Regions from separate parts of the Cytobacillus sp. QJM3NY_8 genome, predicted to be linked through region 1. Evidence: riboswitches for the same ligand, from Rfam matches in the RefSeq annotation. Region 1 holds a riboswitch; each other region holds the start of a gene.
The links. Region 1 has a riboswitch for S-adenosylmethionine ahead of AC0VZ9_RS23850 (methionine ABC transporter ATP-binding protein). Riboswitches for the same ligand answer to the same signal wherever they lie in the genome.

Region 1 (7,448 bases):
CACGGCCAACTGAAGCTGCGTGTCCTGCTGTTACATCATCTTCATCAATTAATAGGATAGGGTTTGCATCGCCGCGCGCTTTTTCGCTTAGCATAAGTACGCGTGATTCCTGCTCAGCATTTGACTTAGAAGCTCCATGCTCAATTTTGCCGATTCCATTAAAGATGGATGATGCAGAGTCTTTCATAACACCATGCTTTAAGATGTATCCTTCAGAATTCTTTCCGAAATGAACAACCTTCGTTGTAAAGTTTTGAGTCTGTTCCCCGCGACCTACAACAACTGTTTTTGTGTCTCCGAAAGACCCGTCTCCAATAAGGTTGGTTGTGTTTTCAGATACTGTATTGCCATCATTCATGAGGCCAAGAGCCCATTCAATGCGGGCATCACGTCCTGCAACACCACGGCGGTTCACATAAGCTGTTGTTCCTTTAGCAAGTGTGTCAACAGCACCATACTGAACTCTTGCATTTGCATTGGCAATTACTTCTGTAACTATATTGAATATGCCGCTTGCTTCCTCAACTGTAGAAACATAGTTTTCTACATACGTCACAGAGCTGTTATCATCAGCTGCAACCAATACGTGGTTGAATAAGTTGGCTTCTTTATCATCATGAATATATACAGCCTGAATAGGCGCCGAAACTTCCACGTTTTTCGGAATATATAAGAACGCTCCGCCGTTAAAAAGTGCCGCGTGCAATGCAGTTAAACGGTGTTCATCCGTTTTGACGCCGTCCTTCATAAAATACTTCTGAAGCAGGTCGCCATGTTCTCTTGCCGCCGTAAAGATATCTGTGAAAATAACACCTTTTTCCTGCAACTCTTTAGAAACAGCCAAATAGGTTGGTCTATTATTACGCTGAATGTATAGGTTCTGATCGCCGGCTTCAGTGTCAATCAGATTTCTGACATCCTCAGGAAGGTCGTTTAATGAAGAAAAATCTTCGCTTCCAACGATGTGCTTTTCAAACTGTGTAAAGTTCCATTTATCTATCTTGGTTTTATCAGGCTTTGGCATTGGCAGGTTTTCCGCGTTTGCAAGCGCATTTAGACGGAGTTCTGTCAGCCATGCCGGCTCGCCCATATCTTTTGAAAAGGAACTAACATATTCCTTATCAAATGGTAATTTTATTTCCGTTGTCATAGTGATCCCCCTAACGCTTACGCTTCTTGCCCAACTGTTTCGTCTTCAATGCCCAGTTCTTTTTTAATCCAGTCATACCCTTCAGCTTCTAAGCGCTGTGCAAGCTCTGGACCGCCAGATTTTACAACGCGTCCCTGCATCATCACGTGAACATGGTCAGGAGTGATGTAGTTTAGAAGGCGCTGGTAGTGTGTGATGATTAAGCAGCCAAACTCTTCGCCGCGCATTTCATTGATTCCTTTAGAAACAACCTTCAATGCATCGATATCCAAACCGGAATCAATTTCGTCAAGGATCGCAATTTTAGGCTCAATCATCATTAATTGAAGAATTTCATTGCGCTTCTTTTCACCGCCTGAGAAGCCTTCATTTAAATAACGCTGAGCCATATCAAGATCCATTTCAAGAAATTCCATCTTGCTGTCCATTTTGCGGATGAATTTCATAAGAGAAATTTCATTGCCTTCCTCAAGGCGGCTGTTAATTGCAGAACGTAAAAAATCGGCATTTGTTACACCGCTGATTTCACTTGGATATTGCATTGCAAGGAATAGGCCCGCTCGTGCGCGTTCGTCAACTTCCATTTCAAGAACATCTTCACCATCTAATGTGATGCTTCCCTGTGTAACTTCATATTTAGGATGGCCCATGATTGCAGAAGATAGAGTTGATTTACCTGTACCGTTCGGCCCCATAATGGCGTGAATTTCTCCGCCTTTGATTTCAAGGTTTACACCTTTTAATATTTCTTTTCCCTCAATAGCAACATGAAGGTCTTTAATTGTAAGTACTGATCCTGCCATAATATATACCTCCGTCAATAAAAGAAGATTTGTAAATCGGCCTGCAGCCGCAAATCTCTATTCTCATTTTATTCTCATTACAATCTTATAACAAATCAAATGTCATAGCAACTCTTTAAGACCATTAACAAACTTTTCAAACAAAAATGTTTAGAAAGCCTGTAAATATAGATTTTATCATATTAACTTAATGGCATCAAAGTGAAAATAACCGGGAACCTGGCATGTCCTATCTATTTTTTCCCGGGACTGTAATTTCATGTATTGCAAAAAAGAAAACCAGTGCATAATTGGCACTGGTTTCTATTTTCTTCATTATTATATATACCATTAACCTAGGAATGAATTTTTCTTTCAAGATCTGCAACTAAGCGCTGACTTTGAAGATAATCTTCTTCGCGTTTTTTTTCAACTTCCATTCGAATATCATGTTTCCGGCTGTACACTTCATATCCAACTCCATGGGCAGCTTGCATAGCTTTTTCCATTTCACTCGTGTAGTTCAGCTGTAACTGACTGATAATGAATCAATCCTTTCGGTTTTTATGCTTTCGCATTTAGTTTTACATCTAAAATCTTAACACTCACCATATACCCCGCACAAAGCGGAAAAAACCTGATTTTTTTAGCAAAATAAGGAACGAGAACCCATGAGGCGCTTTCATAATGCGCATTCTTAAAATACTGGCCATATCCTCTGGATTAATGGTTGTTTCAATAATTTTCTGAAATTATCATGGAAATAATAAAACTCCTGCTATTGAGCAGGAGCTGATTATTAATGATTTTGCTGATTTAATTCTGTCATAGCCTCCTGGACAAGCGTAACCGCCTGGCTCATTGCGGCACCGCCGCCAAAAGCTGCAGTAACTCCTACTGCCTCTAGAATTTCTTCTTCTGACGCACCTTGATCGATGCATCCTTTCGTATGATAAATAATGCAATATTCATCCTGAGAATATAAGCTGATTCCAAGTGCAATCAGCTGCTTCTCCTTTTGGGATAAAACCCCTTCCTTAAAACAGGCTTCTGTAAAAGCATTATAATGCTGTGCTAAATCAGGCATTTTTTCAGTGAAAACACCCAATCCAACTTTATAGTCATGAAGGGCTGCTTCTATCGAGTTTGAAGGTTCATGATAATGTTCCATTCGGCTCCACTCCATTTCGAAATAGTTTCAAGGTTAGTATGTTTGATTACTATTCAATCTATACGGGAAGCAGGCCTGAGATATGGCAATTAAAGCGGAAGCGCCCTGCCCACTCCCGACCTTCGAGGAGGCAGGCGCTAGAACTGGACTGTTATCGACGTTCAAAAATTATACCTATACTATAAAAAAACAGGCGCATAGACGCCTGCCTTTTTAACTCTTACTCAGATACCGGTACAACGGCACCTTCATATTTTTCAAGAATGAAATCCTGAATTTCTTTAGAACGAAGGACTTCTACAAGAGCTTTAATTCCTTCTTTTTCTTCATCGCCTGAGCGGACAGCAATTACATTTACGTATGGGGAATCTTTGTCTTCAATTGCAATTGAATCCTTAAGAGGATTCAAACCGGCATCAATTGCATAATTGGAGTTGATCAGGACTGCATCCCCTTCTTCATTATTGTAGATTTGAGGAAGAAGTGAAGCTTCATATTCAGTATCAAACTTTAACTTTTTAGGATTGTCTTTAATATCTTCCAGAGTTGCTTCGGTTTTTTCTACATCTTCATTTAAAGTAATAAGTCCCTCTGCTTCAAGCATGGAAAGTATACGGCCATGGTCTGCTACTGAGTTGCTCATGATGATTGATGCACCCTCAGGAAGTTCGTCAAGGCTCTTATATTTTTGAGAATATACTCCGATTGGCTCGATATGAATTCCGCCTGCATTTGTAAAATCATATCCATGTTCAGCTTTCTGTGACTCAAGGTAAGGAATGTGCTGGAAATAGTTTGCATCCAGCTCCTTAGACTCAAGAGCCTGGTTTGGCAATACATAATCCTGGAATGGTACAACATCAAGTTCAAAGCCTTTTTCTTCAAGTAATGGCTTTGCCTCTTCAAGGATTTCAGCGTGTGGGACGTTGGAAGCCCCTACTGTAATTTTAGTGCTTTCTTTACTTTCTCCGCCTTCACCGGCATTGCCGTCTTCTTCTGACGTTCCGCAAGCTGCAAGAACAAGTGCTACTGCAAGTGCAAGAGCAATTGATAACCATTTTTTCATATGAATCTCTCCTTAACGTTTGTCTAATTTAGTTGTTATGATATCTCCAATAAACTGGATGATAAATACGATGATTAGAATAATGACAGTCGCCATAAGCGTCACATCACTGCGGCTCCTCTGGAATCCTTCCAGGTAAGCAAGGTTTCCAAGTCCGCCAGCACCGATGACACCGGCCATGGCCGTGTAGCCAACAAGCGCGATGGCTGTAACGGTAATTCCCGAAACAAGGGCGGGCATTGATTCCGGAAGCAGAACCTTCCAGATAATCGTGCTTGTTTTTGCCCCCATAGACTTGGCCGCTTCAATTACACCTTTATCTATTTCCCTCAAGCCTATTTCCACCATACGGGCATAAAACGGGGCGGCACCAATAATTAATGCAGGCAGTGCTGCATCTTCCCCGATCATTGTTCCAAGAAGAAACTTGGTAAATGGAATCAATAACACGATCAGAATAATAAACGGAATTGAGCGGAATATATTGACGAAAGCGGAAATAACTTTATTAATTGCTGCGTTTTCCCAAATGTTACCCTTGGAAGTCAGGAAGAGCAGCAATCCCAGAATTGCACCTAAAATAAAAGTTGCGAGAACAGAAATAGCTGTCATATATAGGGTTTCCATTGTAGCTTCCCACATGGAATCCCATTTCACATTTGGAAACCATTCGTTAAGCATTGGAAATCACCTCCACGCCAACCTGCTGAGAATGAATAAATTCGATGGCTTTTGCAACTTCCTCTGCTTCTCCATCAACATGGATGAATAAAGTACCGTAAGAACCATTCTGTGTCTGGGAAATCTTTCCTTGAAGGATATTTACGGTTACCTGGAAATTACGGATCAGGTTTGTAATCAACGGCTGTTCAGCTGATTCGCCGACAAACCCTAATTGCACTACTTTTCCTTTTGGATACAAATCGACCAGATGATCAATCGTTTCCTTAGTTTCTTCAGGCTCTGTCACCTGCTGTACAAACCGCTTTGTAATCACAGCTTTTGGATTCCTAAATACATCCAATACAGGCCCGATTTCAACAATTCGGCCGCCTTCCATGACTGCAACCCGATGGCAGATTTTACGGATAACGTGCATTTCATGAGTAATTAGGACAATCGTTAAGCCCAGACGCTCATTGATGTCAACAAGCAGCTCCAAAATGGAATCTGTAGTCTGCGGATCAAGTGCAGATGTCGCCTCATCACAAAGCAGTACTTTTGGATTGTTGGCAAGGGCTCTAGCAATTCCAACCCTTTGTTTTTGACCGCCGCTGAGCTGGGAAGGATAGGCATCTTCTCTTCCTTCAAGGCCAACGAGTTTAATGAGCTCGTCTACCCTTTTCAGCCTTTCCTGCCGGGAAACACCAGCAATTTCAAGCGGAAAAGCGATATTCTCTCTTACCGTTCTCGACCATAATAGGTTGAAATGCTGGAAGATCATGCTTATTTCCTGACGCGCTTTTCTTAGCTTGCTTCCCTTTATCTTTGAAACCTCATTTCCTGCAACTGTCACACTGCCATGGGTAGGAAGCTCCAGCCCATTCAGCATGCGGATCAAGGTACTTTTACCTGCACCGCTATATCCGATAACTCCGAAGATTTCTCCTTCCTTTACTTCCAGGTTTACATTGTCAACAGCTTTTACCTGGCCTTTTTTTGAAGAGAAAATCTTCTGTACATCTTTTATAGAAATCAACGTGAATTGTCACCTCTTTAATCGAAAGATACAGATTATAATTATTAGACTGCTTATATTCCCCTATTTTTTACTCCTTATAGGCTTTCATGCGCTAAAAGCAAAAATGCCTTTCTGCACATGAGCAGAAAGGCATTAAAAATTAAGTCCTTTCTCTCATCTGTCAAAGCTATGCTTTGAGTGAATTGGCACCATTTCAAATAATTGACGGTTGCCGGGCTTCATAGGGCACTTCCCTCCACCTCTCTTGATAAGAGCGTAACGATTTATATTCAATTAATATTTTAATAAATTAAGCAGTTTATTAATTACGTTTGCTATCGTATCATAGCCATCAAAAAGGTGTCAACGAAGAAATTTTAAACTTTCGGAAAAAAATGAATGGTAAATTTTCCTTTATGCTTTTGCAGAAAGTGATGTAATGCCTGCAGCTGCTTCGATCGCCTGTTCCAGATCTTCAATCAAATCTTCCGCATTCTCGATTCCGATAGAAATTCGAATTAGATCCTCCGGCACTCCCGCAGCTTTTAAACCTTCTTCATCCAGCTGCTGGTGAGTTGTACTTGCAGGGTGGATAATCAGGCTCTTTGCATCCCCGACATTTGCCACATGTGCCCAAAGCTTCAGGCTGTTTATTAGCTTGGCACCTGCTTCTCTTCCGCCAGCAATTCCAAACACAGCCACAGCTCCTGCTCCTTTCGGCAAGTACTTATCCGCCAATTTTTTATCCGGATGGCTTTCATTTCCAGGATACAGGACCCAATTAACAGCTGGATGCGCCTCTAGATACTCCACTACTTTTTTCGTATTGGCAACATGCTCTTTCATCCGTACATGCAAAGTTTCAAGCCCCAATGTGAATTGAAATGCACTTTGCGCACTCATAGCAGGCCCTAAGTCTCTTAAAAGCTGTACGCGTGCTTTGATAATATAAGCCGCCTCGCCAATTGCTTCGCTATAGACAATATCATGGTAGCTGGGATCTGGCTCTGTAAAGCCCGGGAACTTATGGGAATTCCAGTCAAATTTTCCTCCGTCTACAATAATTCCTCCCATTGTTGTTCCATTGCCGAGCAGCCATTTAGTCGCAGAGTGTATAACAATGTCAGCCCCATGTTCGATCGGCCTGCATAGATAAGGTGTAGCAAAAGTGTTATCGACAATCAGCGGCACACCATTCTCGTGTGCAATTGCTGCTACCTTTTCAATATCCAGGATTTTTAAGCTTGGGTTCCCTATCGTTTCGGCAAAGATGGCCTTTGTTTTATCTGTAATCGCGTTACGGAAATTTTCCGGCTCTTTTGGATCAACCAGTTTCACTTTAATTCCATACTTGGGAAGTGTGACTGCAAACAAATTATAAGTACCGCCATATAAATTGGACGCAGCAATAATTTCATCCCCTGCTTCAGCTATGTTTAAAATGGCAAGCGTAATGGCAGATTGTCCGCTTGCAAGAGCCAGGGCACCAACTCCTCCTTCAAGCAAGGCCACTCTTTCCTCAAATACACTTACAGTCGGATTATGTATCCTGCTATAAATATATCCTGGCTCTTTAAGAGCAAAGAGATCTGCAGCGT
Region 2 (7,448 bases), 2.5 Mb from region 1:
TTGTGCTCGTTTCATCCCTTGACGTGCCAGCCCAGGAATGATTGTTAATTGAAGGCAGCCAATCACAGCCTGACCGTCTATCGCCAAAATAATCTGATTTCCCGCCTGTGCTTCTATTGCCTTAAATGCTTTATAATAACAATCCGGCAGCGGGTCTTCATACCTCTCACGCTTTGCTCCTAATTCATCATCGGCAAGCAAGCGGACAATAGCTTGTAAATCTTTTTCATCTGCATTTCGAAAATGCATTGAAAATCACTCCTTCAGCTAGAAAATATTTAAATGCATCACTGATTACTTTCTATGAATATTTTATTTTCCCTTTATTAGGATATTTTCACAAAACCTCTGCATTTCACCTAAAAAATCAATAAATTTAAATTTTTAATTAAAATTATTAATTTTTTTCATTTTAATTATTTATTTATTTGATTCATTATTATATAATCAATTCAAATAAAAGGAAGGAATTTCATTATGGCTTATAAATTAATCACAGATTGTCCTGTTTGCAGTAAAACATTGAAAATTACAAAGCTGCAGTGCTCTCATTGTCACACAACGATTGAAAATGAGTTTGAATTATCTAAACTGGCATCATTATCAAAGGATCAGCTTCATTTTGTGGAAGTATTTTTAACATGCAGAGGAAATATCAAAGAAGTTGAAAAGGAACTGGGGATATCCTATCCAACGGTTCGAGGCAAGCTAACAGACATCATATCATCCCTCGGATATGTACAGAAGAAGAAGAATGAAGCAGATGAGAAAAAAGTTGTCACCATGTTGGAAAATGGCGAAATCACACCAGAAGAAGCCATTAAGCTATTAAAAGAGGAATAGGGAGGATTTATCATGAAAGAAGAAATTACGAGAGTGTTAACAATGGTTCAAGAAGGGAAGATTGATGCAGATAAGGGATCAGAACTGATCCAAATATTAAAAGATAAAGAAGAAACAGGTAATAAGCCAGCATTAAAAACAACTAAATATTTAGATAAAACTTTAAAAATCCGTGTTGTATCCGCCGAAAATGATAACGTCACGGTCAATTTGCCAATAAAACTTGTTAAGGCAGTATTAATGGCTGGACACAGCATCGCAGCGAGTATCCCTCAGTCAGAAAAATACGTTAAAGATATAGACATAAGCCTTATTATCGAAGCAATCGAAAATGAATTAGACGGCCAAATCGTTGATATTAAATCGGCAAACGGAGATACCGTTTCGGTCATCATTGATTAGTGAGTTGATTATGCTGCATGTAAAAGTGAAAGCAAAAGATGTTCGGTTAACCATCCCAATTCCATATGCAATTTTAAACATTGCTATTTCCATTTTTTGTTCAAAATTGTTTCATCAAAATGTAAACAAATGGACAAAAGTGCACTTCGAAAGAAAAAGACTGGACTTTACATTTCCATTAATAGATAAAGAAGCGCTAAAGCCTATTGTCAAGGAACTGAAAAATCAAAAGGGGCTCGTGATAGTAGATGTCAAAGCTAAGGACGGTTCTGAGGTTCAGGTAAGACTATAATTTATTTACATCTATCACTGACTGGATTTAAAGAAAAAGCCTAATTTCTGGCTTACAATACCAAGATAATTAGGCTTTGTTTCCTTTATTCCTCTTCATTTTTAAAAGTTCCATAGAAATATTTTCATTAAAGATAGGCCTCTGCGGCTTTTCCCAGCCTGCGAATCCCCTCAGTTATTTCCTTCTCATCCGCATAACTGAAGGAAAGGCGCAGAAATTCCGTTCCGTCTGCCTGGTCTTTGAAAAAGTACTTGCCAGGAATAAAAGATACCCCCTTTGCCAGGGCATGTGTCAGCAGTTCCGATGTATCGGCACCGGGAATTTTCATCCACACGAAGTACCCCCCTTCGGGCACATACCAGGAAGCTGATTCAGGAAAGTACTGTTCCAGTGCGGAGGTCAGAACATTGCATTTGGACCGGTATGTATCTCTCATGGTTACTAGTTTATTATTTAAATCAGTGTTTGCTAAATAAACAGCCATGGCAGCTTGAGCAAACGGATGGTTCAGATCTTTTTTAAACCAGGCGCATGCATGGATTATTTCACTTGCGCCCGCTATCCATCCTATACGCATGCCCGGGGCCACTATCTTGGATAAGGAACCAACATGCAGAACTTGAGAGTTTTGATCCATTGCTTTTAAAGTGGGGAAACTTTTATTAAATGATAATTCCCCATAAGCATCATCCTCAACTATTAGGAAATTATATGTTTTGGCAAGCTCCAATACATGCTGCCGGCGCTCTCCTGTCATCGTAGTGCCTGTAGGATTTTGAAAGGTTGGGATTGTATAAAGAAAACGCGGCAGAGTGAGCCCTTTTTGCTTCCTATCCTCTAGAATCTCTTCCAATACACCTGTTTGAAGTCCGTGCTTGTCTACAGGAATACTAATTATATGTTTGGTGTAATTTTGGAAAATTTCTAAAGCCTCCATATAAGTAGGTGATTCTATTGCCACGATTGACTCCTCATCCAGGAGAATGCGGGCAATCAAATCGATCGCCTGACAGGCACCTGAAGTGATCAAAAGCTCTTTTTCCGTAACAGATACCCCCCGCTCTTTCAACCTCTTTAAAACCTGTTCCTTGAGTTTTATTATTTTGGGACTTCCTATATAATGGAGCGGCAAATCATGTTCTTCCTCTAATAAACTGTTAACAGCTGCCTTTACCTCTTCATCAGGTATAAGGGCAGGAGCTGGATAGCCGCAATGCAGGCGTATACACTTATCTGGAATCTCCGGAATCCACTCCCCAGGGGGAGTATTCTGAAGCGCCCCTTTGATATTATCAGGAAAAAAAGAACCAGCACTCATTGTATCCACACCCTTCCAGCAGTTTTATTATTCATTATAAACTTCTTGCCTGAGATGCTCCACAAAAACTATATAAGCAAGTGCTCCTGGAAAAGTTTTTTTACTTTTGCCCAATCTTCCTTTATGACACTATACAGGACAGTATGACGAATAGTCCCTTCTTTTCTTATCATATGATTTCGAAGAATGCCTTCTTTTACCGCACCGATTCGTTCTATCGCTTTCTGTGATCGGATGTTTTCATGTCCGGTTTTGATTTGGACGCGATTAAGTGACAGTTCTTCAAAACAGTATTTCAATAACAAATATTTACAGTTTGTATTGAGATTCGTGCGCCAATAAATAGGGTTCATCCAAGTGGAGCCGATTTCAAGATGTTTATGCTGGGCTGAAATATCGAGAAACCAGGTAGCGCCAATGATCTTCCCTGTATTTTTATGGATAATGACAAAAGCAAAATCGGTGCCTTGCTCCCGTCTTTGTATGGCATCTTTGACATAATGAATGACCCGGCCTTTCTCAGTTAAATCAACAGACATATGGTCCCATATTCGTTTATCCTGAGCTGCTTCACAAATTCCTTCAACATGATCAAGTTCCATAGGAATTAACTGCACAACATTGTTTTCTAATTTTCGCATGCTTTCACTCTCCTTGAATCAATTAAAACCGATTTCTGGTATGATAAAAATAACCAAAAATGATTTTTAATATAATACCAGGGAATGATTTGATGGAGCTTCAAATTCTGCTTTCGGAAAATGGAATAAAGTATAAAGAAATCTATGAACAAATTCGGCTGGCGATTTTAGATAAAAAATTGTCAGCTCATGCAAGACTTCCTGCAAAGCGGAGGCTGGCTGAACAATTAAACGTAAGCATCATAACTGTTCAGATGGCTTACGAACAATTGCAGAGTGAAGGGTACTGTTATTCAGCAGAACGCAAAGGCTATTTTGTTTCTGAAATTCAGGATGAAATGCATTATAGTCAGATTAATACAATGGACTTGGAGAAAAGAGATCAGCAAGAGTTTCTCATTAATTTTAAAAATGGGCAGATTGATGCCTCTGCCTTTCCTTACAAACAATGGAATAGACTTTATCGAAAAGAGCTTAAGGAATCCAATGCCAGCAATGGCCCGTGGCAGGGTGAATATTCTTTGCGTGTTCAAATTGCACAATACCTTCAGCAAGCTAGAGGGCTAGCCTGTCAGCCGGAACAAGTGTATCTATTCAGCGGATTTCAGCCGCAGCTGTTAAATGTCTGTTTGTTTTTTAAGCGGAAAGCCATCGGGATTGAAGATCCAGGTTTTATTCGGGCAAGATCTGTTTTTGATCAATTACAGCTGCCTTGTTATCCGATTTCTGTGGATGAGGATGGATGCTGTGTGCCTGATGCTGAAGAGCCAATAAAATTATTGTATACGACACCTGCTCATCAATACCCTACCGGTACAATTATGTCTATTGCCAGAAGGATTGAGCTGTTAAATTGGGCAATCAAACAGGACGCTTATATTATCGAGGATGACTATGATTCTGAATTCCGCTACAAAGGGGCACCAATCCCGGCATTGTCCCATTTGGATTCAACCGGGCGGGTACTGTACTTTGGCACCTTTTCAAAAACATTGCTGCCATCACTTCGGATCAGCTATCTGATTATGCCAGTATCTCTGCAGCAAGACTTTGAAAAATTTAATGCTTACCAAAAAACGAATGTTTCAAGAATCGATCAGCAGGCTGCTGCAAAATTTATGGAAGAAGGACTTTATACATCTCATATAGCAAAAATGAGAACGTTATATCGATCCAAGCGGAGCTGTTTAATAGAAAGCCTGTCAAAACACTTAGGAGACCACTTTGACATCATTGGAGATACAGCGGGCTTGCATATCATCGTGAAATTACCCGAAGGATTGAATGAAGCGAAAGCAATTGAACTGGCAAAGTCGGCAGGTGTTGAAATCGATGCTGTTTCGCCTATGTATCAGCTGCACAAGCCAAACCATCATGTGATGATTGGATATGGCGCACCCTCGATGGACGAGATTGAGAGAGGAGTCCAGTTAATCGCTAAATCATGGAAAAGTTGTCTGAGCAACTAAGCTAAGCTATAAATTCCACAATTTAAAAGGGCGTTTATCCTACGGGATAACGCTCTTTTGCCGAAGCAGCAAACATACACATCTTTTCCTTAACCGCTGCCATAAAATCAAACATATTCATCCCCTGGATTTGCTGAAATTTATACAAGTCCTGGTTATAGTACATATGAATATGCCTGCCGGTGATTCCCCTTTTTTCTTCAATGGAAGTTATATTGATATACGCAAATTCTTCAACTAAATCCTTGGTTGTTCCTGATGCAGGAATTCCATAAAACAGCAGTCTTTTGTTTGTTGCCGCAAAGAAGCCTGGATGCGGTGCTAAACAGAAATGAGCCACTAATGAACAGCTTAGACATTCAATAATGGTTTCACCTTCATACAATACATGTTTAACCTGATTTTTAACGCTACTCATGGAACGTCCCCCCTTAATAAACTATCAAACCGCTGTCTTCACTGCCAGTATCAGCCCAGTAGACCAATCCAATTCTGTAATGTCCAGGTCAGGTCTGTTCTGCAGTGTTTTCAGGAGTTTAGTGGCTTTGATCCGAAATTCTTCAGGCAATTTCTGCTGCGGAAACACATCATGAATCACATAAAAACCGCCGATATTTAAATGATCCAGGGTTTTGTCCAGAAGCTCGAATTTCCCTGGCCACGTATCTGCAAAAATAAAATCGAACCTTTCCGACAGGTTTTGAATAAAAGCTGCTCCGTCCTCACAGCAAAATGTAATTCTGCTGTCATACCCGAGGTTTTTTTTCGCGATGGATTGAACTGTCGAATCTATGTCAACGGTCGTTAGCTTACTGCTTTCATCCATCCCATCTATGATCCAGGAAGCAGATGCCCCCGTACCTGTGCCCAGCTCCAAAAAGCTTCCTCCTGGTTTGGAGGCAGCCAGCCCCTTTAGTAAAAACCCTGTTTTTCGATCACATGATTGCCCGAAACCCAGCACATCAGAATCCTGTAATATTCTCGAATATGCTTCCGGTACCTGTATAACACTGTTTTCCATTTTGTTTTTCCTCCTCTTTCTTCGTTATTATCTAAACCGAGCTCAACCTAAAAAGAACATCAAAAAAAGGCCTCTTTATAAGAGGCCTTTATTATCAAAAACGACCTCTTATCTCCCAGAGCGTCAACTCTGTTGGAATTAGCACCTTCCTGACATAATCAGGGGTTGCTGAGGCTTCGCAGGGCCAGTCCCTCCACCTCTCTGGATAAGAATTTGTATAAAATATTATTTTCAACCAAGTATTGCATATTTTTTGCAAGATGGCAATACTTTAATTCTTTTAATCTAATGAACTGCTTCCTCTCCCTGATAAATTCGAAATGCCGGTACAATCGTATCCGACACAATCTCTTTCCCTTTTTCCCGGATGAAATCCAATTTATAGTACGCATCAAACCTCTGGCTGATCTCTGTTTTCACCAACTCAGGCGGAGTAACGACGATGAATTGAAACTTCAGCTTATCAGCTACAGCGAAAATCGGGTCAAGCACATGGGCAGAAGCCGCTTGTCCGAACGGATTATCACAGACTAACGGAACCCAGCTTTGATCAGTTTCACTCTTAACCGAAAGAAGCATCATCATCATGACCATGCGGGCAGATAACTTTTGGCCGCCGCTGCCATCCGATTTAGTCTTTGAACCCTGGTTGATCGTCTGCCAGGTTGAATAATGCTCACGCTGCGGTTTTCCATACATGAAGGCATTATCAGTACGCATATTATATACCAGCAGTTCCGGGTAACGATTCCTGAGGGAGACAAATAAAATCTGCTCATCACTGATGAGCTGTTTGATTTCCTGATCCAGCTCCAGATTATGGTCATCAATCATCTCGAATCGTTTCGTAATTTTGTTAATGGCCGAAACAAAATGCTGTTTCAGTAAAGGTTCAATATCTTCCGCTTTTTTAGGCAAGATGTCTTCTTTGAGCTGGACGAGCGGGAAAGACCCCCGTTCATTCTTCAGCTTCATTTTCGCAATCATCGAGCGAATCGCTTCCGAAATACTCATCACCTTCATACTCGCACGGCTTGCCCAGAAGTTTTGCGCCTTTTCTGCCCGTTCTTTATCGCGTTCCAGCTGCTCTAAGCCGCTCTGTGAGAAGCGCTTCATGTTTTGGACAACACTTTGAATATGTGCATAATGCCTCGTATCCATATGATCAAGCGTAGTTAAGACTTCATTCTTAAAGCGGATCTCCCAATCCTTGCCTTCAATATTGAGTTTTAAATTGCGCAGGGATTGTTCAATTTTTGCGTGCTTCTCCTGGCCTTCATCCTGGATACCCTGATGTTTTTCACTCCAGGAAATGATGCTTTGCTTTCCCTGGCTCTTTATTTTTTCAATATCTTCATCCGTAAAAGCTGCTGCTTCCTCTTTAAGGATTACGGATAGATGCAATTGATTGTTTTCAAACTCAGCAATGTTTTGCTCCGTCTCTTTTTTGCGCTCTTCCGTT
Region 3 (7,448 bases), 2.3 Mb from region 1:
TCCCTGCAAACTTCCTATTTTCCAGTGAAAAAACTCCCTTGGCTGTCCCGCCGTTCAGATAGAGATGTTCATTCATCAGCTTGAACAAGTGCAGCTTGCTGTATTCATGTATAAGGTCACCTTGGTTATCTACAATCAGCAGAGTGTTGTAAATGCCTTCGGGTGTTTTCTTTGCAACAGATCCGCCAATCATATGAACCCGATTGCTCTGTGCGGCCTTTTTCAAAAAGACTAGCGATGATTCTGCATCCTGGTCTGCAATTTCACCCAATCTGGTCAAGTCATAACCAGTCGTCCAAAGTTCCGGCAGCACAATAACATCCGGTTTATCCCTAAGCGCCTTTTTAATCATGATTTCGGCTGCTTTAAAATTATCCTCAGGTTTTCCAAATGCAATATCCATTTGCAAACAGGCAATCTTTAATTTCATAAAACTCCCCCGCAATCATCATATCCTTATGGTAAAATTAGTCCGATAGATGGAAATTTTCAAAATTTTACTTTACATCTTACCATTTACGTTATATCATTTGTGACTATATTTTCAATCTTTTTTTTAAGCAGGTGAACAATTTGGTAAATTATCCGCAATCAGATCTTTTGAAAAGTCTGCCTAAACAGTTTTTTGCATCTTTGACAGCCAAAGTGGGGAGAAAACTCCAACAAGGGCATGATGTCATCAATCTTGGACAGGGCAATCCTGACATGCCTACACCAGAGCATATTGTCAAGAGTCTTCAAAGTGCAGCCGATAATCCGCAAAACCATAAATATTCCCCTTTCCAGGGCTTCCCGTATTTAAAAAAGGCAGCTGCTGACTTTTATAAAAGGGAATTTAATGTTGAATTGGATCCTGAAACCGAAATAGCCATCCTTTTTGGTGGTAAAGCCGGACTGGTTGAAATCCCTCAATGCCTTTTAAACCCTGGGGACAGCGTATTGGTTCCGGACCCGGGATATCCTGATTATTGGTCAGGTGTTGCACTTGCCAAAGCAAAAATGGTGACAATGTCTCTAAGAGAAGAAAATAACTTCCTGCCAGTATACAGTGAATTGTCAGCAGACCAGCTTAATGCAGCAAAACTGATGTTCCTTAATTATCCAAATAATCCCACTGGAGCAGTGGCAAACAAGGACTTTTTTCAAGAAACAGTTGATTTGAGCAGAAGCCATGGTATTTGCATCGTCCATGATTTTGCATATGGAGGAATTGGCTTTGACGGCATAAAGCCTGAAAGCTTTCTTCAGGCAGAAGGGGCAAAAGAGGTCGGAATTGAAATTTATACACTTTCAAAAACATTTAATATGGCAGGCTGGAGAGTTGGATTTGCAGCTGGAAATGCAAGTGTCATCGCAGCACTGAACCTTATGCAGGATCATCTATACGTCAGCTTGTTTGGTGCTGTTCAGGAAGCTGCAGCAGCTGCTCTGTCAGGACCACAGGATTGTGTTAAAGAATTGAATTCCATATACGAATCCAGACGTAATACATTCATCTCTGGCCTCAGGGAAATCGGCTGGAATGTTCAAGCTCCTAAAGGCTCTTTTTTTGCATGGCTCAAGGTCCCTGAACAATTTACATCGGAAGAGTTTGCTGACTATCTCTTGGATAAAGCGCATATTGCGGTTGCACCAGGCATCGGATTTGGTGATTTTGGAGAAGGGTATGTGAGAGCGGGTTTACTGACATCTGAGGAGAGACTTAAAGAAGCAGTGGGCAGAATAAAAAAATTAAATTTATTTTAAATTTTTCTCATAATTCAATTGACAAAAATATTAAGCACTGTCATAATTCTAATTAAATTTTAATTCTAAATTAACTGAATACTCGTTTCGTTTTCTTATCAAGAGCAGGCGGAGGGACTAGCCCTATGAAGCCCGGCAACCGACTTATACATGAGCACGGTGCTAAATCTTGCAGCTTATAGCTGAAAGATAAGAAGATGTTAGATTGCTATCCTAACCTCTTCTTATTTGAAGAGGTTTTTTATTGTTTTCATTCTTTGATTTTTGAAAGGAAGAATATACATGAGTGAAATTATTGCAACGTATCTGGTTCATGATGAAAAACATAACCCGGAGAAAAAGGCCGAGGAGATCGCTTTAGGCTTAACGGTCGGGTCATGGACCCATTTGCCGGAACTAGAAAAACAGCAGCTGGAAAAGCATAAAGGCAGGGTCGTTTCTGTTGAAGACTATACTAAAGATGAAGAAAAAAAGGAAACAGCCGCAGTCATTAAGATTGCCTATCCAACTGTTAATTTCAGTCCTGATTTACCGGCAATATTAACAACAGTCTTTGGAAAACTATCATTGGATGGAAAGATTAAATTGTTAGATTTACAGTTTTCCAATGAACTTAAAAGCTTTTTTCCTGGGCCACGATTCGGGATTGACGGACTGAGGGAAAAACTGAATGTATATGATAGACCCCTTCTGATGAGCATCTTCAAAGGGGTGCTGGGCAAAGACATGGATTTTTTAACTTCGCAGCTGAGGGAACAGGCCCTTGGCGGCATCGACCTTGTAAAAGATGATGAAATTCTATTTGAAAACCGCCTTACACCTTTTGAAGCCCGGATAACCGAAGGCAAAGAAGTGCTAAGGCAGGTTTATGAGGAAACAGGCCACCGTACCCTATATGCTGTGAATTTAACAGGCAGGTCTTTTGATTTAAAAGATAAGGCAAGGAAAGCATCCAGACTTGGTGCAGATCTTCTTCTCTTCAACGTATTCTCGTATGGGCTCGATGTTTTGCAGTCATTAAGAGAAGATGATGAGATAGGGCTGCCTATCATGGCACATCCTGCAGTTAGTGGAGCTCTTTCTGCTTCAAGTGTTTATGGGATTTCCTATCCTTTGCTTTTAGGCAAACTCCTCAGGTATGCAGGCGCAGACTTGTCTCTATTCCCTTCACCTTATGGATCGGTTGCCCTTGAAAAAACTCTGGCCTTATCAATTGGGGATACCCTGACTAGGAATGATTTCTGCAAAAGAACCTTTCCGGTTCCATCAGCCGGCATCCATCCGGGTCTTGTACCTTTGCTTTTCGAAGACTTCGGAATAGACAGTGTAATTAATGCCGGAGGTGGCGTACATGGGCATCCGGATGGGGCAAGAGGAGGCGGTTTGGCATTCCGCCAGGCGATAGATTTAATTTTAAATGGGGCTTCTTTAACAGATGCTCCATCAAACTTCCCTGAATTAAAAAAAGCGATTGATCTGTGGGGGTACAAAGAGGTGGCTGTAAAGAATGGCTAAAGTGGCGGTATTTTGTGATTTTGATGGAACTATTACCGAAAACGATAACATCATTCATATCATGAAGCACTTTGCTCCTTCTCAATGGGAGGGGTTAAAAAATCAAGTTCTGGGACAGGAAATTACCATTCAAGAAGGAGTAGGAAAGATGTTTTCCCTTCTGCCAAGCAGTCTGAAAGATGCTATCACCGATTTCATCTTAGAAAATGCAAGAGTAAGAGAGGGATTTCAGCCATTTATCGATTATCTGGAAAAAGAAAAAATACCGCTTTATATAGTCAGCGGAGGAATAGATTTTTTTGTGGCTCCTGTACTGGATAAGTATGGACCCTTTGAAGAGGTGTTCTGCAATAGTTCTGATTTTAGCGGCGATACAATTAATATCTTATGGCCCCATAGCTGCGATGAAAAATGCAATAAGAATTGCGGCTGCTGCAAGCCTTCTATTATGAGGAAACTGGTGGATGAGAACACCTTTAAAGTGGTGATCGGAGATTCAGTAACCGATCTGGAGGCTGCCAAACAGGCAGACTTTGTCATTGCCAGAGATCTGCTCCTGGAGAAAAGCAAAGAGATGAACCTAAATCATTCTGCCTTTGAAACATTCTATGATTGCATTGAGCTTTTAAAAAGATTAAATGAGGTGAGGGTATGAGCAGAGTTGGGGAAAAATGGAATGAGCTTGCAGATATTAAGGAAGAGCTTGCAGAAAGGGACTGGTTTATGGGAACAAGCGGAAATCTGGCCATTAAGGTCAGCTCACATCCCCTTCAATTCCTCGTAACAGCAAGCGGAAAGGATAAAAGGAAACGCACTGATGAAGACTTTCTCCTTGTTGATGAATATGGACACCCGGCAGGGGAAACACATTTAAAGCCTTCTGCTGAAACACTTCTGCATTCTGAGATATATCGAAGAACGAAAGCTGAATGCAGTCTTCATGTACATACTATTGACAATAATGTCATTTCAGAAATTTATGGTGATCAGGCGGCGGTTACATTTAAAGGGCAAGAGCTGATTAAAGCATTTGATAAGTGGGAGGAAGATGCTGTTCTCGAGATTCCGATTATTCCGAATCATGCGCATATTCCAACGCTGGCAAAGTGTTTTTCTTCCCATGTACATGAAGATTCAGGTGCCGTCTTGATAAGAAATCATGGAATTACAGTATGGGGCAGAACCTCCTTTGAGGCTAAAAAGATCCTTGAGGCTTCAGAGTTTCTGTTCCGTTATCAGTTAAGGCTCCTGGCATATAAGCCCGATCAGCTAATTAAAGTAGTTTAATATATGAACTGCTGTTATTAAATCATGCGAGAAAAAAATTATAATAGAGAGGAATGATTAGATTGGCATATATCGTACTGAAAAATTCAAAAAAAGAAATTAGGAATCAGGAAGAGGTTGCTGCTTTTCTGGAAAAGCAGGAGGTTATCTATGAGCAATGGGCAATAGATAAATTGCCTGAAAATCTGCAGGAAAAATATTTACTTTCCGATGATGAGAAACAAGAAATTCTGGCTGCATTTGCTGAAGAAATTAAGGATATTTCTGATCGAAGAGGATATAAGGCACAGGATGTAATTTCCCTTTCAGAGAATACGCCGAATTTAGAACAGCTTCTTCAGAATTTCCAGCAGGAGCATCATCATACAGATGATGAGGTGAGATTTATTGTCAGCGGTCATGGAGTCTTTGCTATACAAGGAAAAGATGGAGAGTTCTTTGAAGTATTCCTGAATCCTGGCGATTTAATATCCGTACCCGAAAACATCCGTCATTATTTTACTCTTCAGGAGGATCGAAAAGTAGTAGCCATCCGGATTTTTGTTACCGCAGAAGGATGGGTGCCAATTTATGAAAAAAAGGAAGTTCATCAATAATTTAATGACCCACCCATTGCCCCCGGCATTGGGTTTTTATTTTCCTGCTATAACAATTGGATATTTTTTTAACATATTATGGTCTTGCGATTTTTTTATCAAATCCCGTTGATGCCACATAATAAATTTAGCAGAATGTGTCGAAACCCCATGAGGGCGAATTGAAATTGATGTCGATAAAAATAAATTCGGAAAAAGATTGTCTAATATTGCGAATCTATTTACATTTATAGAAATTCTTGTAATAATGCTTCAAGTAGACACATTTATATCGGATAAAGGGATAGGAGTAGGAGGAAGAAAGTTGCGCTATAAAAGAATACAGCTGCTGACTGAAATTCAGCAAAAAAGGGAAACAATGATAGAAACGGCCAAGAAAAATGGAATGGCGAGCCAGGAAACGGTTCGCTGCAGCCAGGAACTTGATCAATTAATTTTTGAATATCAATGCGTCGTTAAAAGAGAGAAGGAACAAAAGAAAAGAATGAGGATTTCCTTCCGGGAAATGATTCTCTTATGGAAGAAAGCTGTTGTATAATTTTAAAATTCCAAGCACATAGATTGAACATATAATAGGGAAGAAAAAAAAGGATCCGTTGAGGATTCTTTTTTTTAGTTGGCGCCAGTTCTCGCTTTTCTTAGTAATGAACTGCACAATTCTTATTAATTCTTCATAGCAGTACTATGCATGTATCGAGAATCATATCGTAATACAAAGCTTTTTTATCTATCTCTTAAAGCGAACTATACTTATAGAAGCTTTAAGTTTAGAGGGGGGAAAGTAAAAAATGCACATAGTAGTGTGTGTCAAGCAAGTGCCTGATACAAAAATTATTAAAATCAATCCCAAAACCAACACTCTTGACCGGCGCAGTGCACCTGCCATTTTAAATCCTTATGATGCCCATGCAGTACAGGAAGCAGTGAAAATAACAAAGACCATAGGAAAAGGCACCATTTCGGTTTTATCCATGGGACCTCCACAGGCTGTTGCTGTTATTAAGAAAAGCATCGAAATAGGAGCAGACCGCGGCTTTTTAATCTCAGACCGTGCATTTGCCGGCGCAGATACACTGGCAACAAGCTATGCTCTGTCTAAAGCATTGGAGCGTATTTCAAAAGATATGCCTGTGGATTTAATCATATGCGGAAAACATGCCATTGATGGAGATACCGGCCAGGTGGGACCAGGAATAGCAAGAAGGCTGGATATTCCGCCTGTTACAAATGTTATAGAGGTATCCGAACTTAATGAAGGTGAAAAAACGATACTGATCAAAAGGAAAATTACAAACGGATATGAATTAATACAAGCTCAAGTCCCTTGCCTGCTGACCGTTGAAAAAGAGATTAATAGCATAGAATACTCCCCTATGCCAAACATGATAAAAGCTGCCAGGTATGAGCCGGTTATCTGGTCTGTAAATGATCTTGAGGAAGTAGATCGTACACAGCTCGGGTTGAAAGGGTCTCCTACGATAGTGGGAAAAATGTTTACTCCTCCCAAGCCGGAAGGCGGAAAGAGGCTTGAAGGGAATGCGGAAGAACAGGTTAAGCAGCTGATGGAGCTGCTTAATGATAAGAAAGAGCTGTTTGTAAGCCGATAATGGGAATAATTAGGGGGGATTTACATGATGGATGAGTACCGGGGAGTGTGGGTATTCATAGAACAAAATGATGGGAAAATAGAAGGGGTTTCCCTTGAATTGCTCGGTGCAGGCAGAAAGCTGGCAGATAAGCTGGATGTGCCTCTTTCCGGTGTTCTGCTTGGATATGAAATAAAGTCTTTATGCCAGGAAGTGATCGCTTATGGAGCTGATCAGGTATATGTTATTGACCATGAAGTGATGAAAGATTATCGGACGGAGTCTTATATGAAGGCAGTAATCAATCTTGCAGAAAAGTATAAACCTGAGATATTTCTCTATGGGGCCACTTCCAATGGTAAAGATTTGGCCAGTGCTGTTGCTACAGATCTTAGCACTGGATTGACTGCTGATACAACCATGCTGGATGTCGAAGTGGATAAAAGGCTGCTTGAAGCTAGCCGCCCGGCGTTTGGGGGAAATATAATGGCAACCATCCTTTGTAAAAAGCACCGGCCGCAGATGGCTACTGTCCGTCCTAAGGTTATGAAAGCCCTGGAGCCAGATCCAGATAGACAGGGCGAGGTTATAGAAGAAGCGATTACCCTAAGTGAAGATGATATGCGCACAAAGGTAATTAAAATTGTGAAAGATGTCACAAAAAAAGTGAATTTAGCAGATGCGCATGTTGTTGTTGCGGGCGGAAAAGGAATGGGGG
Region 4 (7,448 bases), 1.9 Mb from region 1:
GTACAAAAGGCATTTGTTTACTCTTATGAAGAATCTGCAAAAACGCTTATGGAAAACTATCTTGATAATGTTGAAGCATACTGCAATAAAGCGAAGCTTCGCGACCCATTAACCGGTGAGGAAATCAGTCCGGATGAAAAACTGATGCGCTCAATCGAAGAGCAGATCGGCATCTCCGAGAATGCGAAGAAAGCATTCAGGGAGGAAATCCTCATCCGCATCTCAGCTTACGCAAGAAAAGGCAAGCGCTTTGACTATAATTCGCATGACCGTCTGCGTGAAGCTATCCAGAAGAAGCTTTTCGCTGACCTGAAAGATGTCGTGAAGATCACCACATCTTCAAAAACGCCTGATGAGCAGCAGCTGAAGAAGGTGAATGAAGTTGTAGCAAGATTAATTGACGAACATGGCTATAACTCAACATCAGCAAACGAACTGCTCCGCTATGTTGGAAGCTTGCTGAATCGTTAAAAAAAAGCCTGGCAGGATAGCTGCCAGGCTTTTTTTTGCGGATGAATAAGGAGCTGAATTAGGAGGGGCGCAAATAAGTTCAGGAGCAATCATGGCAGAAGAGAACGCGATAAAGAATAGGGAAGGCGTAATGACATGGGTTACAGCACAAAAATCAAAAATCAGCTGGATATCGGCGTAATTATGATACTAGAGGCAATAAAGAATGAGGAAGGCGCAAATAACACGGGTTACAGCGCAAAAATCAAATGTATCAGCGCAAATAATTGAAGAAGCGTCGCAATCAAGAAAAAGTCAGAATCGGAAAGCAAACCGCAAAATGAATTAAAAATGATAGATTCCAGGAAAAATACCCCATATAAAAAAAGAGGCCCGAAAGCCCCTTCATCTATTTTTCTCTATATTTTGTGCAGCTTCTTTCTTTTTTTTCTGGCATTCAGGACAAATTGGCTTGTTTTCAAGATAAACTGTCCGATCATACAGTGATAATTCACCACACCAGCCGCAGCAAAGGATTTCGCTCATAAAAACCCCCCCCTTTTAGTATAATCCTATTTTCGCTTGGCCATTTTTATGCAGCAGATTCTGCCTAAAAGTTTAGATACGCCCAATTGGGGGTATAAATACAGCAGAGGTGATATTCATGAAAAAGAAAGAATTAGATAAGAATTATACACCGAGAAACAGCTCAATGGCAGAAAATATTGAAGAAATGGAAAACCTGGGAAAGCAGATGGAAAATTTGCGGACCAATAAAGAATTAAAAGAGGATTATGATAAATATCCCGATCCCATTCAGCATAAAAACAAGGACAAGAACCTTCGCTAAAAGCGGAGGTTCATTTTTGTTTAATTAGGCAAATCCCCATATTAAAAAATGGGCTTGTCTAAAAGATGATGCGAATGTCTTATTGTCAAAATTATTTGTAAATTATTTTGTCTTCTCGCATATGATAGAGTAATAAACATTTCTTTGTATTGGTGCATTAATAATTAATTTGCTGCCAGGAAATGAGTCTATGAAAAGAAGGCAGACTGCTGAATTGGGGATGTTTCATCATTTTTTGACACTCGCGATATTGTATGTTGGAAAGCTGTAATGTGTGAAATTTAATTTAAAAGGAGGGGTTAACATGACGAATGTCAATAACCATCAGTTTGTGATTTCCCAAGAAGATTGGTCCCTCCATCGCAAAGGCTATGATGACCAGCAGCGTCATCAGGATAAAGTCCAGGAAGCAATCCGCAACAATTTGCCTGATTTAATAACGGAAGAAAACATTGTAATGTCGAATGGGCGGGAAGTAGTGAAGATTCCAATTCGCTCTTTGGATGAATACAAAATCCGTTATAACTATGATAAAAACAAACATGTCGGCCAAGGCGATGGAGATAGCCAGATTGGAGATGTAGTGGCACGTGACGGATCCGGCAGCCAGAAAGGACCCGGAAAAGGGCAAGGGGCAGGCGACCAGGCAGGCGAGGATTATTTTGAAGCAGAAGTATCATTGATGGAAATTGAAGAAGCTTTATTTAAACAATTGGAATTGCCTAATTTAAAAAGAAAAGAGCAGGATGAAAATCTGGTAGAGGACATTGAATTTAATGATATCAGAAAGACTGGATTAATGGGCAATATTGATAAGAAACGGACCATGATGTCGGCATTCAAGCGGAATGCAATGAATGGAAAGGCAGCTTTCCACCCAATTTATAAGGAAGATTTGAAGTTCAAGACCTGGAATGAAATTGTAAAGCCTGATTCAAAGGCTGTCGTGCTTGCAATGATGGATACGAGCGGATCGATGGGGATTTGGGAAAAGTATATGGCCAGAAGCTTTTTCTTCTGGATGACCCGGTTCCTGAGGACCAAATATGAGACAGTCGAGATAGAATTTATTGCCCATCATACTGAAGCAAAGGTGGTCTCAGAAGAGGACTTCTTCTCAAAAGGAGAAAGCGGGGGAACCATTTGTTCATCTGCCTACCGTAAAGCGCTTGAACTGATTGATGTCAAATACGACCCGCGCAAATATAACATTTACCCTTTCCACTTCTCAGACGGTGATAACCTGACCTCTGACAATGCCCGCTGTGTTAAGCTGGTGGAAGAACTTATGAAGGTGTCCAATATGTTCGGGTACGGTGAGGTCAACCAGTATAACCGCCACTCGACCTTGATGTCAGCCTATAAAAATATTAAAAATGAGGATTTCCGCTATTATATCCTTAAGCAAAAAGCAGATGTATTCCATGCGATGAAGAGTTTCTTCAAACAGGAGGAAGATAAGAAGAAGTATGCTTAAGAGAGGGGAACCTCTCTTTTTTATTCGGGAAAAAAGACCCCACACGGGGGGCCCTTTGCTATTTGTGCCTTTCCTTTGTAAGCCGATTATCCCAGTTTAATTCAGCACTGGTTTTCACAACTTCAGACTTTGGTGAAACATGAACACGAGTGAATTCCTGATTATCGGCAGCACATGAGCTACCGGATTTATCTGCCAGTGTTTTGATATCTGTTTCATGGACAACTTCCCGTGCTGAAGCGCTTTCGAGGTACCCTTCTGAGTTTTCAGCACTGACCCTCTGATTGCCTTTCTGGGTAGTGGGATAGTTTCCGTAGTAATCCGCGATTAAGACATATTTTCCATCAAACACCATGCTTGCGTATTTATCCAGGTCATGTTCATCAAACCGTATACCATCTTTTTTATCAGGATCCATTCCTGAACTTGTGGCTGGATCTTCTCCCATAAAAAGGGCTTTCACTGAATCAAGAAAGCGCTGATTGCCGAGCTCCTGGGATCCGACTATTCGCAAGTTCACTCCATGATTGTCTGCAAAGCTTTCAAGATTCGCTCCATCTTTTGAAACAATCACCAGGTTGTCTTTCTGATACCCGTTTGACTCTGCCCCTTCAATAGCTTCTCGTAGCTCTTCCTGTGTAGCATACCCGCCTATTAATATATTTTTCTTCATATTTTCACTCCTCATGTCATATTATATTTTCTATTTCCCCTGATTTGCAGGAGGAGAAACTTTCTTTTTCTTTTGAAGGGCGGACAGTTAGACTGTCCTGTATCATTACATGGTACAAGCCGTATGAATTAATAAAACACAGTAAATACAGTATGATAAAGATGTAGCCAATAAATTGGAATTGCTGCTGGAGGTGGGGTATATGGAGATTGAAAAACTGGCTAAAAGGTTAAGTAACAGGACCCCAGTCATTTTAGGGAGTGAGCGATTTTCGAAATTCGCTATTTTGCTTCCGCTTGTAGAGATAAATAAGGAAACACATGTCCTTTTTGAGGTGCGTTCACTTACAATGAGAAGGCAGCCTGGGGAGGTCTGTTTCCCCGGCGGAAGAATAGATCCGGAAGACAGGGATGAGGAGCATACGGCCATCCGTGAGACCTCAGAGGAACTCGGCGTAAGCGAAGACAGCATCACAGATGTGTCCCCGCTGGATTACATGATTTCCTTCGGACAAATTATTTACCCTTATGCAGGCATTATCCATAATCCTGACCAGATCGTGCCAAACCCTGACGAAGTAGAAGAAGTTTTTACCGTGCCTCTTTCCTTTCTAAAAAAAGTAAAGCCGGAAACGTATCACGTGAATTTTAAAGTAGAGCCCGAAGAAAATTTTCCTTTTGACTTGATTGCCGGAGGTGAAAATTACAATTGGCAGACAAGGAAAGTAGAAGAAGTATTTTACTTTTTTGAGGATAAGGTTATTTGGGGGCTCACTGCCAGAATTCTTAAGCATTTTCTTGAAATCATTATTGAAGATTTCGAGGAAAATGAAAGCGGTTGAAGAAAAAAATTTCAAAAAAGGTTGACGAAGTCCTTATAAATGTTTATGATTCATATAAATTGAATACTTAGAAACTTCTTATCAAGAGAGGCGGAGGGACTGACCCTATGAAGCCTCGGCAACCAGCATTTATGCACGGTGCCAAATTCAGAGGAATACATTTTCCGAAGATAAGAAGGCGGAATGAACGGAATGTAAATTCAAACCCCTTCTTGTCTGTAATAGACGGAAGGGGTTTTTTGTTTTTATAGGTATCTGCTCTTTAAATATTAACCAGGGGGAATGAGAAATGTCAGCGTTAACTATTGGGCTATTGGGGTTTGGAACAGTTGGAAAAGGAGTGTATGAAACGATCAGCAAACATCAGGGAAGGCTTCAGGCGATATTCGGGAAAGAAGTGAAGGTCTCAGCAATACTTGTCAAAAATGTAAGTAAGCATTCTGTGCCTGATGATGAGGTGCTTTTAACTGATGATTTTCAAGAAATTATTGAGCTTCCCAAGCTTGATGTCGTAATTGATGCCATTGTTGACAGGGAGCCAGGCTATACGTATTTGCGCCAGGCAATATTGAGAGGATGCCATGTCATTACTGCAAATAAGGAGATGTTTGCATTCCATGGAAGTGAGCTTGCGAGGCTCGCAAAAGAACATAATGTATCATTAGGATTTGAAGCAACAGTCGGAGGCGGAATCCCAATAATTCAGACTATCAAGCAGCTGCTGAATGCGAACAAGATTGAACGGATCGAAGGTATATTAAATGGCACGTCCAATTTCATTTTGACAAGTATGCGCGAAGAGAACTTATCATTTGAAGAAGCACTGAAAATAGCTCAGGAAAAAGGATATGCAGAAGCCGATCCCAAAAACGATATCGAGGGATATGACGCTTTTTTCAAAGCGGTTGTTCTGAGTGAGCTGGTGTTCGGGAAAGCACCGGCGCAGGAAACATCTGTTAGAGAAGGCATTACTGACATTACAATTGAACAAATCCGTATGGCTGACTCCCTGGGACTGAAATTTAAACATGTAGCATCGATTGAGAGGGAAAAAGATGATATCCGCTGTACTGTAAAACCGGTCCTGACAGCGGAGGCACATCCCTTGTACAGAGTAGAAGGAGTGCAAAATGCAGTTTCAATTGATGCGGATATAGTCGGGAATATCAGCCTGCAGGGTCCTGGAGCCGGCATGTTTCCGACAGCCAGCGCAATTATTGAAGATTTGATTCATGTAGGCAGAACCGATATTCCTTCAGTCTTTGAGGAAGGCAAGTCGGAAGGGACTGTTCTTGACGAGCCAGTTTGGATTATTTGGGGTGATGCTAATGCAGGATTGCCTGAGGGATGTGAAATAATCAGTAAAGTGTCAAAAGATGTCTTCATCTTTAAGGCATCATTGGAAGCTGTGTCATTATTAGATACATCAGATTTTAAGGCTTATCAGGTGCTTGGAGACTATGCTCCGGCTGTAAAGGAAAATAAACAGGTACAGACGGTATAACCTGAAAACATAATGAAAAAACAGGAGGGGCAAGCTTATGAGCTGCCCCTCCTGAAGTATGTTTAGAGATGGTGGATGTTATCGCAGTCTAACGGGCAGTAAGCCTCCTTCTTCAAGACTCAGAGGAATCGAAAGAGGATAAGTGGGAGTCCACTGCCCATAAAGGCCCGACCGCAGAACAAAGATTAAAAACGCCACGTCCTCCCAAAAGCTGCGCTTTCGGTCGTGCGATGTATCGCTGCCGTAGCTTTCCTTGTCCTATGGCAATGTCTTTGTAACATACTTCCGCCCAAAAGCTGTCGCATTTGGTCGTACGATGCTCATGCAGACGAAGCCTTCCTTGTCCTGTGGGCCTCAACTTATAATCAGTGGGGTATAAAGCCCCCGCTGATTGAAGTTTCACTTTATGCCTGCTGGTTTTTTAACAAAGGATTATTTAACCCAGAATAAAGGTCTTTTACATGGACCGTTACAATCTTAGCGCCAATCTGGACATGGACCATATTATCAAAAACAGCTGTTACCAGGCCGTTTAATGAAACATTAGCACCAATATTTAGATCTTTGTTGGGAGTTTTAACATTTTTTTTGTCTGCCATCGTAACACCATCCCATTCGGTTTTATTGAACTTATACATAGAATATTGCCTTTTTATAGTAAAATAAACGCTTTAATAAAAAAAGTCCAGTAATATAGCTCGTTTTTTTATCGACAAATTTTATTGGTGCCAGGTACCTGTCGAATTTTCTTTATATAAATAATTAAGTATTCATTTCCGAAATTAAATACAGCCGAAAAAACAATCCTTGGAGGGAATGACACAATTTGTGCTATCCGATTTTGGATCTAATTGACAGGAGTGAAATTTAGACAAAGAGGGTATTAATAGTCCGTAAAAATACGGTTTCAGAAAAGGATGAATAACGGAATATGAATATGCCTCTTGCAATTGGGCTCATTTTTATTGCCCTTTATATAACTGCAATAATCGGGATTAAAATCTTAAGAATTCCCGATATCGTTATTTATATTATTTTAGGAGCAGGCATCGGTATTTTTGGATTTTACAAAGAGGCGAAAGTAATTGAAGCTGCAGGTGAAATTGGCTTAATTCTGCTATTCTTTCTGCTTGGCACAAAATTCTCTGTGCGAGAATTAAGGAATAACGGAAGGAAGGTCTGGAAATCCGGGCTATTGGATGTTTTTTTGGGAGTGGGAGTGACTGCGGGAATTGCCTATGCAGCAGGTCAAAATATGTTTGTCTCTTTATTGATAGGCGGAATCGTATATGCAACCAGTTCTTCAATTACTGTTAAGCTGCTGGAATCAAAGAATCGCCTTGAAGATAAAGACTCTGAATATATTCTATCTCTTCTGATTTTTGAAGACCTCGCTGCCCCGATTCTTGTGACCGTTCTGATTGGGCTGAGCGGTGGAAATAGTTTCTCCGCTCCAGACTTTCTGTTTATTTTTCTGAAGGTATCTCTCCTTGCTGGCGCTGCAGTTTGGATGAGCAGAATAGTTCTTCATAAAGCCCAGCATTGGATGAAGAAAGTTGCTCATGAAGATTCCTTTTTGATTCTTGTTCTTGGAGTTGCGATTACCTATGGAGGATTTGCAGTATTTCTGGGGCTATCAGAGGTTATTGGCGC

Region 2: linked by a shared signal. The riboswitch ahead of AC0VZ9_RS11390 (O-methyltransferase) and the one ahead of AC0VZ9_RS23850 (methionine ABC transporter ATP-binding protein) in region 1 are both predicted to bind S-adenosylmethionine.
Region 3: linked by a shared signal. The riboswitch ahead of AC0VZ9_RS08780 (2,3-diketo-5-methylthiopentyl-1-phosphate enolase) and the one ahead of AC0VZ9_RS23850 (methionine ABC transporter ATP-binding protein) in region 1 are both predicted to bind S-adenosylmethionine.
Region 4: linked by a shared signal. The riboswitch ahead of AC0VZ9_RS06530 (homoserine dehydrogenase) and the one ahead of AC0VZ9_RS23850 (methionine ABC transporter ATP-binding protein) in region 1 are both predicted to bind S-adenosylmethionine.

What each region holds. Positions count from the first base shown of each region.
Region 1 covers NZ_CM149681.1:4,642,116-4,649,563, forward strand. The annotation lists gene sufD (Fe-S cluster assembly protein SufD) at 1-1,150, opposite strand, end outside; gene sufC (Fe-S cluster assembly ATPase SufC) at 1,168-1,953, opposite strand; gene AC0VZ9_RS23830 (YuzK family famiily protein) at 2,289-2,441, opposite strand; gene AC0VZ9_RS23835 (carboxymuconolactone decarboxylase family protein) at 2,732-3,103, opposite strand; gene AC0VZ9_RS23840 (MetQ/NlpA family ABC transporter substrate-binding protein) at 3,324-4,169, opposite strand; gene AC0VZ9_RS23845 (methionine ABC transporter permease) at 4,182-4,850, opposite strand; gene AC0VZ9_RS23850 (methionine ABC transporter ATP-binding protein) at 4,843-5,868, opposite strand; SAM riboswitch class I at 6,022-6,125, opposite strand; gene AC0VZ9_RS23855 (O-acetylhomoserine aminocarboxypropyltransferase/cysteine synthase family protein) at 6,265-7,448, opposite strand, start outside.
Region 2 covers NZ_CM149681.1:2,176,336-2,183,783, reverse strand. The annotation lists gene AC0VZ9_RS11430 (GNAT family N-acetyltransferase) at 1-249, opposite strand, end outside; gene AC0VZ9_RS11425 (DUF2089 domain-containing protein) at 478-843, shown strand; gene AC0VZ9_RS11420 (SHOCT-like domain-containing protein) at 856-1,245, shown strand; gene AC0VZ9_RS11415 (hypothetical protein) at 1,256-1,537, shown strand; gene AC0VZ9_RS11410 (aminotransferase-like domain-containing protein) at 1,665-2,855, opposite strand; gene AC0VZ9_RS11405 (GNAT family N-acetyltransferase) at 2,924-3,496, opposite strand; gene pdxR (MocR-like pyridoxine biosynthesis transcription factor PdxR) at 3,589-4,965, shown strand; gene AC0VZ9_RS11395 (PH domain-containing protein) at 5,000-5,383, opposite strand; gene AC0VZ9_RS11390 (O-methyltransferase) at 5,408-5,986, opposite strand; SAM riboswitch class I at 6,092-6,198, opposite strand; gene AC0VZ9_RS11385 (coiled-coil domain-containing protein) at 6,272-7,448, opposite strand, start outside.
Region 3 covers NZ_CM149681.1:1,670,305-1,677,752, forward strand. The annotation lists gene AC0VZ9_RS08770 (carbon-nitrogen family hydrolase) at 1-430, opposite strand, end outside; gene AC0VZ9_RS08775 (pyridoxal phosphate-dependent aminotransferase) at 574-1,746, shown strand; SAM riboswitch class I at 1,839-1,942, shown strand; gene AC0VZ9_RS08780 (2,3-diketo-5-methylthiopentyl-1-phosphate enolase) at 2,029-3,261, shown strand; gene AC0VZ9_RS08785 (2-hydroxy-3-keto-5-methylthiopentenyl-1-phosphate phosphatase) at 3,254-3,916, shown strand; gene AC0VZ9_RS08790 (methylthioribulose 1-phosphate dehydratase) at 3,913-4,548, shown strand; gene AC0VZ9_RS08795 (1,2-dihydroxy-3-keto-5-methylthiopentene dioxygenase) at 4,602-5,144, shown strand; gene AC0VZ9_RS08800 (aspartyl-phosphate phosphatase Spo0E family protein) at 5,449-5,682, shown strand; gene AC0VZ9_RS08805 (electron transfer flavoprotein subunit beta/FixA family protein) at 5,933-6,751, shown strand; gene AC0VZ9_RS08810 (electron transfer flavoprotein subunit alpha/FixB family protein) at 6,776-7,448, shown strand, end outside.
Region 4 covers NZ_CM149681.1:1,220,735-1,228,182, forward strand. The annotation lists gene AC0VZ9_RS06500 (PrkA family serine protein kinase) at 1-471, shown strand, start outside; gene AC0VZ9_RS06505 (hypothetical protein) at 856-996, opposite strand; gene AC0VZ9_RS06510 (hypothetical protein) at 1,115-1,300, shown strand; gene yhbH (sporulation protein YhbH) at 1,605-2,777, shown strand; gene AC0VZ9_RS06520 (general stress protein) at 2,836-3,450, opposite strand; gene AC0VZ9_RS06525 (NUDIX hydrolase) at 3,653-4,291, shown strand; SAM riboswitch class I at 4,367-4,468, shown strand; gene AC0VZ9_RS06530 (homoserine dehydrogenase) at 4,581-5,795, shown strand; gene AC0VZ9_RS06535 (hypothetical protein) at 6,200-6,394, opposite strand; gene AC0VZ9_RS06540 (cation:proton antiporter) at 6,727-7,448, shown strand, end outside.